Regions from separate parts of the Micromonospora yangpuensis genome, predicted to be linked through region 1. Evidence: riboswitches for the same ligand, from Rfam matches in the RefSeq annotation. Region 1 holds a riboswitch; each other region holds the start of a gene.
The links. A riboswitch is a leader RNA that binds a small molecule or an ion and turns the genes downstream of it on or off. The one in region 1 is predicted to bind cyclic di-AMP.

Region 1 (2,190 bases):
TCACAGGCCCGGCCCCTCGGGTGCTCGCCGGAGCCCCCCGGGCGGTAACAGGAGACGTACCTGGTGAAACCGGCCGCCTTGGCCTGGTTCAGTGCGTGCAGCGTGCGCGGGGTGATGCAGCCGTTGGCGGGGGTCGGGTCGTTGACGCTGCACGACTCCTTGGGCCAGGAGCCGTCGGAGTTGCGCGGCGCGGCCTTGGCGGTCTTGCTGCTGCTGCCACCCGGCCCGCTGGAACTGCCGCCGCTGGGCCCGCCGCCGCTGTTGGCGCGGGCGCGTTCCTGGGCCTGGGCCCGTTCCCGCTCCTCGGCCTTCTCCCGGGCCTCCTGCCGGACGGCGACCTCCAGGGCCCGCTCGGCCTGCTCCTTGCGCTTGGCCATGGTGTCGACCTGTTTGCGCTGCTCACGCAGCTCGCCGTCGAGGGCCAGCTTGGTGCGGTTGGCCTTGTCCCGGGTCTCCAGCAGCTGGCGCAGCTCCCGGTCCTCGTTGGCGGCGACCGAGTCGAGGGTGGCGGCCCGGTCCAGGAAGCGCGCCGGTGAGTCGGTGTTGAGCAGCGCCTGGGCGGCGCCGAGCCGGCCGGTCCGGTACGCCACGCCGGCGATCTCACCGACCTTGCCGTTGCGGACGACCAGGTCTGCCTCGATGGTCTTGAGCTGCCCGTTGAGCTCCTGTTGGCGCTTGGTCGACTTCTCCAGCGCGTTCTTCGCCTCGATCCAGCCCGTGCTGGCCGCGTCGAGCTGGTCCCGCAGGGCGGGGGTGCCGCCCTCGTCGTCGGCGGGTGCGGCGAGCAGGCCGGTCGGCGGCATCGCGGCGTGTGCCACCGGGCCGCCGGGCCCGATCGCCGCGCCGAACGCGAGTGTCGCGACGAGTACGGCTGCCATCCGGGCCGTACCGCGTCTGGTGGTTGCCACTACTGCCATGGACGTGTCCTTCCGTCAGCCGCCGACCGGGTTAGCTGACGGGTTCGGGACGGAAGATCCCTACCGCTGAAGCGGATACACCCCACGGACTGTGGTTCCCCGGTTCGCCGCGGTGGGCGATTAGGCGGCGGCCACCGCAGGCGCCGTTGGGCGCCGCCTGGCGGAGGCCGGGACCGAGCCTACCGGTGCCGGTGTGACCCGTGCAGGCGCTGGGGCCTGTGGGACGGGTCGTGACAACGGTAGAACATGCACGAAAGGGACAATACACCCAGAGATTTAAGGTTGCGCTAATTACCACTCAACCGCACCACAGGCCCCAGGTGACGCTCCGGGCTCGATCTGCAACGTGGCGTGCTCGATGTGGAAGTCCTCCCGCAGCGCCGTCCGGGCGGCGGAGAGGACCGGGCCGACCTCGGCGTCGGGGGTCATCGTCAGGTGGGCCGAGGCGACCTCCATCCCCGAGGTCAGGGTCCACAGGTGCAGGTCGTGCACCTCGGCCACCCCGGGAACCGCGCTGAGCCGGTCGTGCACCTCGGTCACCTGCAGGTGCTCCGGGGCGGCCTGCACCAGGATGCGCAGCGCAGCCCGGGCCAGCCGCCAGGTCCGGGGCAGGATGAACACCCCGATCCCGACCGCCACCAGGGGGTCGACCCACCACCAGCCGGTGGTCATGATCACCAGGGCCGCGCCGATCACCCCGAGCGAGCCGAGCAGGTCGGCGAGCACCTCCAGGTACGCCCCGCGCAGGTTGATGCTCTCCTGCGCACCCTTGCGCAGCAGGCCGAAGGCGACCACGTTGGCCAGCAGGCCGAGCACGGCCACCCCGAGCATCGGGCCGGTGAGCACCTCCGGTGGTTCGCCGAGTCGGCGTACCGCCTCGATCAGCACGTAGACCGCGACGCCGCTGAGCAGGACCGCGTTGGCCAGCGCGGCGAGCACCTCGAGGCGGTAGAGGCCGAAGGTGCGCTGCGGGTCGGCGGCCACCCGCCGGGTGGCGGTGATCGCGGCCAGTGCCATGCCGATGCCGAGCACGTCGGTGAACATGTGCCCGGCGTCGGAGAGCAGTGCCAGCGAGCCGGTGCCGAAGGCGGCGACCGTCTGCACCACCGTGAAGACGGCCAGCAGCAGCAGGGCGGCCCAGAGTCGTCCGCGGTAGCGGTGCCCCGCGTTGGTCACCGCGGCCTGGTGGTCATGTCCTGCGCCCACGCCAACACCCTCCGTCTGCCGACCGGACCCGGTCCAACATATGCTCACATCGCAATGTGTGCAAGCA
Region 2 (2,190 bases), 960 kb from region 1:
GCCGACCTGGTCGGGTTCCTCCTGCGTCAGCTCGACCCGCCCGGCACCACCGAGCCGTCCACCGACCAGTGCCTACTGCGGGTGCTGGCCCACCGGCGGCTGCTCGTGGTCCTCGACGACGTCGACCACCTGGCCGACGACTGCGCGGACCTGGTCGACCTGATCGTGCGCAACTGCCGAGGTGTCTCGGTCGTCGTCACCGCACGGCAGCCGCTCGGCCTGTCGTACGAGGCGGTCCGCCGACTCCGGTGCCCGTCGGCGGGGACCCCGGGCCGGCCCGCCGCCGGCGACCCGCTGCGGCGACCGGCGCAGCAGCTGTCCCGGGCGGCGCTGTGGATGCTGGAGACGGTCCGCCTGGTGGCCTTCGGGGTGCCCGCCTCCCAGATCTGGCTGATTCCCGCCCGGTACCGGGGTGGACCGGGGCCTCCGCGACACGGAACCACGGGTACGTGATCCCGCTGCGGCCGACCCGGGCAGGGTCGACGCGGCCCATCCGGGCGGGGACCGCCTCAGGCGGCGGCGGCGTCGGGCCGCCGCGGCGCCTGCCGGGCCCGCGCCGACGCCGGCCGGTAGCCGAACGTCTGCCCCTGCTGGTATGCCAGCTCCATCGCCCGCTGCGCCCACGTCCACGGCGCGCAGGGCTGCGGCTGATCCGCACACTGCAGGTTGCGGCAGTGCCCCTGCTCGGCACCCCGGTGCTCCTCGGCCACGCTGACCGCGAGCCGCCACAGCATCGGGTCGGTGACACCCTCCGGCGGGAAGTCCTGACGGTCGGTTCCGGTCTGGCTGGTCACCTGCGGCCCCCCTCGTACGCGATGTTCCCTTCAACCTCACCAGTGAACACCCGTTCAAACCCGTCCCGCCCGTCCCGTTGGGTGACGGTTGACACTGATGCCCTGGTCAGGGGCGGTGAACCGGCAGGGTCCCCCGTCCGCGCCCCGACCGCAACCCCGGCGCCGGTCGCCCCGCGTGACCGGGTGAACAACCTCACGCAGCGTATGCAGCCACCGGGGCGCACCCCTAGATTCTTACGGGTCCGCCGACGCGGACACCGCCGCCCGGTACGCCCAATCCATGCCCCTGGCCTCGCGGAACACTCACCACAGGCATGGAGCGGGGGACCCAGGTTCCACGGTGCACGTCACCTCGGGGTGAAGCCGCCCGATCCGGGCGGCCGGGCTCCTCGGCCCGAACCCGACAGCTCACCTCGTCGGCGTGGAGGAACCCATGGCAACTCGTCACCAATCCCGACACCGCGCCCTCAGCAACCGCCGCAGGGCACTCGGCACCCTCGCCGTCGGGGCCGTCACCGGCCTCGCGGCCGTGTTCGGCACCGCCGCACCCGCCCAGGCCGACAGCGTCAACTGGGACGCGATCGCCCAGTGCGAGTCCGGCGGCGACTGGAGCATCAACACCGGCAACGGCTTCTTCGGCGGCCTGCAGTTCGTGCAGAGCACCTGGGAGGCGTACGGCGGCCTGCAGTACGCCCCGCGCGCCGACCTGGCCACCCGCGCCCAGCAGATCGCGATCGCCGAAGAGGTGCTCAAGGGGCAGGGCATCGGCGCCTGGCCGACCTGCGGCCCGCTGGGCGGCCCGGTCTCCTCCTCGGGCTCCTCGGCCCCGACCGAGGCCGCCGAGCGTGACGCCCCGCCGGCGAGCCGCAGCACCGACCGGGACACGTACGTGGTCAGGTCCGGCGACACCCTGACGAAGATCGCCGCCGCGCACGACGTGACCGGTGGCTGGCAGGCGCTGTACGAGCGCAACAAGGACGTCGTCGGCGACGACCCCGGCCTGATCATCCCGGGGCAGCGCCTCAGCATCTGACCTCGACCGCGAACCCGGCCGAGGCAGCCCCCGCCTCGGCCGGTTCCGGCGAACCTCCGTACCCGTCCACCGCGACTCTTCCACCGTGGACACGCGTACCGCACCGCCCGGCTGGGTAACAGCGACCACCATGAGCACGAGGACCCTGGACGAGCACCCCACCGAGCCGACTGCCGCCGACCACGCTGCCACCGAGCACGCTGCGAACGGCCACGCCGCCGCCGAGTCGGCCGGCGCCGGGCCGAAGCTCGGCACCGTCGCGGTCGTCGCGCACCGGAAGAAGACCTTCGGCGGTGGCCTCGACCAGTTGCGGTCGACGCTGGTCAGCGCCGGCATCGAGAACCTGCTCTGGTACGAGGTACC
Region 3 (2,190 bases), 2.4 Mb from region 1:
GGCTCACCGTGGCCACGATCGTCTTCGTCGCGACCTGGGTGGTCGCCGGCCAGTGGATCCGGGCCGAGCTCTGGGCCGGGCTGCTGTCGGTGGCGTACATCCTGGTGATCACCGCCGCCGCAGACGCCGACGTGCACCGGCGGCCCTCGCCGTGGCGGTCCCGGCCGCTGGTCTGGCTCGGCGAGGTCTCGTTCGCCTTCTACCTGGTGCACGTCCTGGTGATGGTCACCGTGCTGCGGCTCACCGGCCACTACGGTGTCGGGCTGCCCGGCTGGTGGGGGCCGTTCGCGGTGGTCGCCTTCCTGCTGGTCAACCTGGGGCTGGCCGCGATGCTGCACCGCTGGGTGGAGAACCCGATGATGCGGCTGTTCGGCCCACCCCGCCGGGCCGCGTCCGCCGGTGACCGCGGGCTGGGGCCGGTGCCCGCCGGTGCCCGCCGGTCGGAGTCGGTGCCCGCCGGTGACGGTCGGCCCGGATCGGCACCCGCCGGCACCGGTCGGACCGACTGACGCCAAAATTCCCGTGACCCCGGTCACAGGGGTCTCGGATTCGGGCACCCGACACATCCGGGCCGAATGCTGCCGGGTTTTTCCCGACGATGCTCACCGGTCGTCCGGTTGTCGACCACCGGTGCCGTCACAAACGCTCGTCCCATTGAGTCACGTCAGCGGGTTAATGGGTTGTCGGGTACTTCGCTGATCAAGGTTTCCGCAGGTGAAGTGGGGTTGGCAGGAGAAATGTCGGCCAGTAGTGTCGCTGCGGTCCGGCGCGGTTCCCGTTCGCACAAGCGCGACCGCCGCGTCGACCCGCTCAATCGTCGTACGACGAACCGGGGACCCACAGCACCACTGGGGTGAATCCGCGCAGCCACGGCTCGCGGTAGGGCGAATTCTTCCCGCCCGAATCCGTCAGCTAACCCGGTAGGCGGCACCGGAAGGAGTTCCATTCCCCGTGCCTCACCCCCTCAAACGGCAGTTCCGTCGACTCGCTGTGGACCGTTCGTACCAGGTCGTCGCCGCCTCGGCCGCGACCCTCGTGGTGGCCTCGGGCACCGGTCTGCTGATCGCCACCGGTGACCGGCCGGAGCCCGACCGGCAGCAGCCCAGCGCGGTGGCCGAGGTGGCGCCGCAGGCCGGCGAGATCGCCGCCCGCAGTGAACTGCGGGTGCCGGCGAGCGTGGCCCCCTCGCTGACCACCGCCGCCCCGTCGCCGACCGCCACCGCGTCCCCGTCGGCCGCGTCACCCTCGGCCGCATCGCCCTCGGCCGCATCGCCCTCGGCCGCGCCGTCGCGGGCCGCCAAGCCGGTCGCCGCCGCCAGCTCCGCCGCGCCGGACCCCGACCTGACCCGCCCGGCCGCGCCCAAGCCGCCGGCGTCGAAGGTCCTCGACCACGTCTACCAGGCGCAGACCACGTACTTCTACTGCGGCCCGGCCGCGGTGCGCAACGCGCTCAACGCCGCCGGGATCGAGCGCAGCCAGGACACCCTGGCCGGGATGCTCGGCACCACCGAGTTCGGCACCAACTCCGCCGCCGACACCACCCGGGTGCTCAACCAACTGGTCGACGGGGCGCCCTACCGGACCCGGATGATCCCCGGCGGGGCCGCCACCGCGGCCCAGACCGACCGGCTCGTCGACGACGTGGTCACCGCGATCGCCGCCGGCCGCAGCCCGGTGGTGAACATCGCCGGCACCGCCACCGACGTCGCCGGTGGCTGGCACTCCTTCCCCGGCGGGCACTACGTCGCGGTGGTCGGCTACCGCGACAACGGCCGGACCGTCCGGATCTCCGACTCGGCGGACCCGGGCAACGCGCTCTACTGGATGTCCACCTCCGCGCTTGCCGACTGGATCGCCACCCGCGGCTACTCCGCCTGACCGGGCTGCCCGCTCCTCGCCCGGCCCAGCCCCGCACACCGGGGCCGGCCCGGAGACCAACGACGCCGGTCCCCCCGTCACGGGGGGACCGGCGTCGGTCGTCGTACCGGGCGGGGTGGGTCTCCGCCGGTAGGGGGCCTCAGCCGGTGGGGGAGAGGCGTACGCCCCCGCCGGCCTGCGACGGCGTGGCCCGGGGCTCCGGCGGGCTCCAGCCCGGCTCCAGGTGCCGCCGGGCGGCGGCCAGGAACACCTCGGCGTACGTCTCGGCCGGGAAGTCACCGAGGTAGTGCGCCCGGGTGGCCCACCGGGCCG
Region 4 (2,190 bases), 4.2 Mb from region 1:
CGGCCGGTCACCGCTGCTGGTCGCGGTGGTCGGCGCCGCACTGATCATGTTCGTGGTGCTGTACCTCACCCACGGCATCAGCGCCCAGACCTCGGTGGCCGTGCTCGGCACGCTGGGCAGCCTGGTGGTCACCGGTCTGCTCGGCAGCGCGGCCACCGCCGCCACCCACCTGACCGGGTACGGCACCGAGGAGGCCACCACCCTGTCGATGTTCCAGGGCAACGTCGACCTGCACGGGCTGCTGCTCGCCGGGATCATCATCGGTTCCCTCGGGGTGCTGGACGACGTCACGGTCACCCAGGCCGCCACGGTCACCGAACTGGCCCACGCGAACCCGGGACTGTCCCGGCTCCAGCTCTACCGGTCGGCCACCCGGGTCGGCCGGGCGCACATCGCGTCCGTCGTCAACACCATCGTGTTGGCGTACGCGGGCGCGTCGTTGCCTCTGCTGCTTCTGCTGGTCGCCGACTCCCGACCGGTCAGTCAGGTGCTGACCAGCGAGTTCCTGGCCCAGGAGATCGTCCGTAGCGCGGTCGCCACGCTCGGGCTGATCGCCGCCGTACCGCTCACCACCGCGCTCGCCGCGCTGGTGACCGCCGCCGGTCGGGGCACCGCCACCGACCGGGCCGCCACCACCGCCGGAGCCCCCACCCCGCCTGGTGGCGGCACCGGCTCGGCCCGCCCGCCCGCACCGCGGGACGACGCGCTCCAGGCACTGAGCGCACCCCGGGCCGCCAGTCAGTCCCCCGACGCCCCCGCGAGGTGGCCCGACCAAGAAAGGAGCACCGACACCGCATGGTGACACTCCTCAGCGTGACCGCCGACGACTCCATTGATGAGAAGCACATCACTGGTCACGCGACATCGCGGAGAAATTACGCGTTGAGTCGGCATCCGGACGTAGATCCCAGCGCCGACTCTCGGGTAACCTCGCTGCCGGTCACCGCCGAAGGCGCGCACCCGCGCCAGCGGTACCGCCGCCCAATCGCCGAACGGCGAGCCGGGGAACCAGGTACATGGGGTGAATCCGCACCAGCGGTAGGGGCCACTTCCGTCCCGAACCCGTCAGCTAACCCGGTCGGCGGCCGACGGAAGGGACGACTGTGACGGCACTCCTACGCCGCTGGTTGACGCCGGCGGCGGCCGTGCTCACCGCACTGGCCATCTTCTCCGGCCCGCTGCCGGCCATGGCTCAGCCCGCCCAGCCCTCGGGGCACGAGGACGGCGACTCGAAGCTGCTCAACGACGTCATCGAGACGACCAACCGCAGCTACACCCAGGCCAAGTCCAAGCTGGAGAAGTCCAAGAAGCGGCAGCTGCAGCTCGACATGGAGGTGCGCCGCGCCCAGAACGAGCTGGACGAGCTGGCCCCGCAGGTCGGTCGGATCGCCGCCCAGTCGTACCGCAGCGGCCGGATCGGCGGGATGGCCATGCTGCTGGAGAGCAACGCGCCGGACTCGTTCGTCCAGCGGGCCCAGGCGCTCGACGAGCTGAACATGGTCAACGCCCGAAAGCTGGCCGAGGTGCAGACGGTCAAGGACAAGGCCGATCAGGCCAAGCAGGCCCTGGACGCCGAGGTACGCGAGCAGCAGAAGCAGGCCTCGGTGATGGCCAAGCAGAAGCGGGAGGCGGAGAAGTCGCTCGCCCTCGTCGGCGGCACCGGCCTGACCGGGGGCCTGGTGGTGGCCACGTCACCGGTGGCCAAGATCGCCCCGGGCCGCGACGCCAACGGCAACTGGCGCCCGATGAGCTGTACCGAGAACGACCCCACCACCTCCGGTTGCATCACGGCGCGCACGCTGCACATGTACAAGGAGGTCAAGCGGGCCGGCTTCGACCGGTTCGTCGGCTGCTACCGCCCCGGTGGCCCGTGGGAGCACCCCAAGGGCCGGGCCTGTGACTGGTCGCTGCAGAACAGCGGCTTCGCGCCCTGGCACAACAACGACACCCGGATGTACGGCAACAACCTGACCGCGTTCCTGGTACGCAACGCCGACCGGCTGGGCATCTACTACGTCATCTGGAACCGGCAGATCTGGTTCCCGGCCACCGGCTGGAGCTCCTACAGCGGACCGTCGAACCACACCGACCACGTACACGTCTCGCTGCTCTGACCACCCCGAGACACCGAACGGGCCGTCCCCCACGCGGGGGCGGCCCGTTCGCCTGTCCTGACCGGTGTGGGCGGGG

Region 2: linked by a shared signal. The riboswitch ahead of GA0070617_RS17570 (LysM peptidoglycan-binding domain-containing protein) and the one ahead of GA0070617_RS21760 (coiled-coil domain-containing protein) in region 1 are both predicted to bind cyclic di-AMP.
Region 3: linked by a shared signal. The riboswitch ahead of GA0070617_RS11070 (C39 family peptidase) and the one ahead of GA0070617_RS21760 (coiled-coil domain-containing protein) in region 1 are both predicted to bind cyclic di-AMP.
Region 4: linked by a shared signal. The riboswitch ahead of GA0070617_RS03295 (coiled-coil domain-containing protein) and the one ahead of GA0070617_RS21760 (coiled-coil domain-containing protein) in region 1 are both predicted to bind cyclic di-AMP.

The regions. Positions count from the first base shown of each region.
Region 1 is NZ_FMIA01000002.1:4,839,302-4,841,491, reverse strand. Features, by position in the region: gene GA0070617_RS21760 (coiled-coil domain-containing protein) at 1-917, opposite strand, end outside; cyclic di-AMP (ydaO/yuaA leader) riboswitch at 922-1,054, opposite strand; gene GA0070617_RS21755 (cation diffusion facilitator family transporter) at 1,209-2,123, opposite strand.
Region 2 is NZ_FMIA01000002.1:3,880,847-3,883,036, reverse strand. Features, by position in the region: gene GA0070617_RS17580 (AfsR/SARP family transcriptional regulator) at 1-453, shown strand, start outside; gene GA0070617_RS17575 (hypothetical protein) at 510-794, opposite strand; cyclic di-AMP (ydaO/yuaA leader) riboswitch at 1,089-1,231, shown strand; gene GA0070617_RS17570 (LysM peptidoglycan-binding domain-containing protein) at 1,228-1,827, shown strand; gene GA0070617_RS17565 (diacylglycerol/lipid kinase family protein) at 1,958-2,190, shown strand, end outside.
Region 3 is NZ_FMIA01000002.1:2,415,303-2,417,492, forward strand. Features, by position in the region: gene GA0070617_RS11065 (acyltransferase family protein) at 1-509, shown strand, start outside; cyclic di-AMP (ydaO/yuaA leader) riboswitch at 798-942, shown strand; gene GA0070617_RS11070 (C39 family peptidase) at 952-1,878, shown strand; gene GA0070617_RS11075 (CDP-glycerol glycerophosphotransferase family protein) at 2,018-2,190, opposite strand, start outside.
Region 4 is NZ_FMIA01000002.1:666,091-668,280, reverse strand. Features, by position in the region: gene GA0070617_RS03300 (YibE/F family protein) at 1-802, shown strand, start outside; cyclic di-AMP (ydaO/yuaA leader) riboswitch at 969-1,099, shown strand; gene GA0070617_RS03295 (coiled-coil domain-containing protein) at 1,104-2,114, shown strand.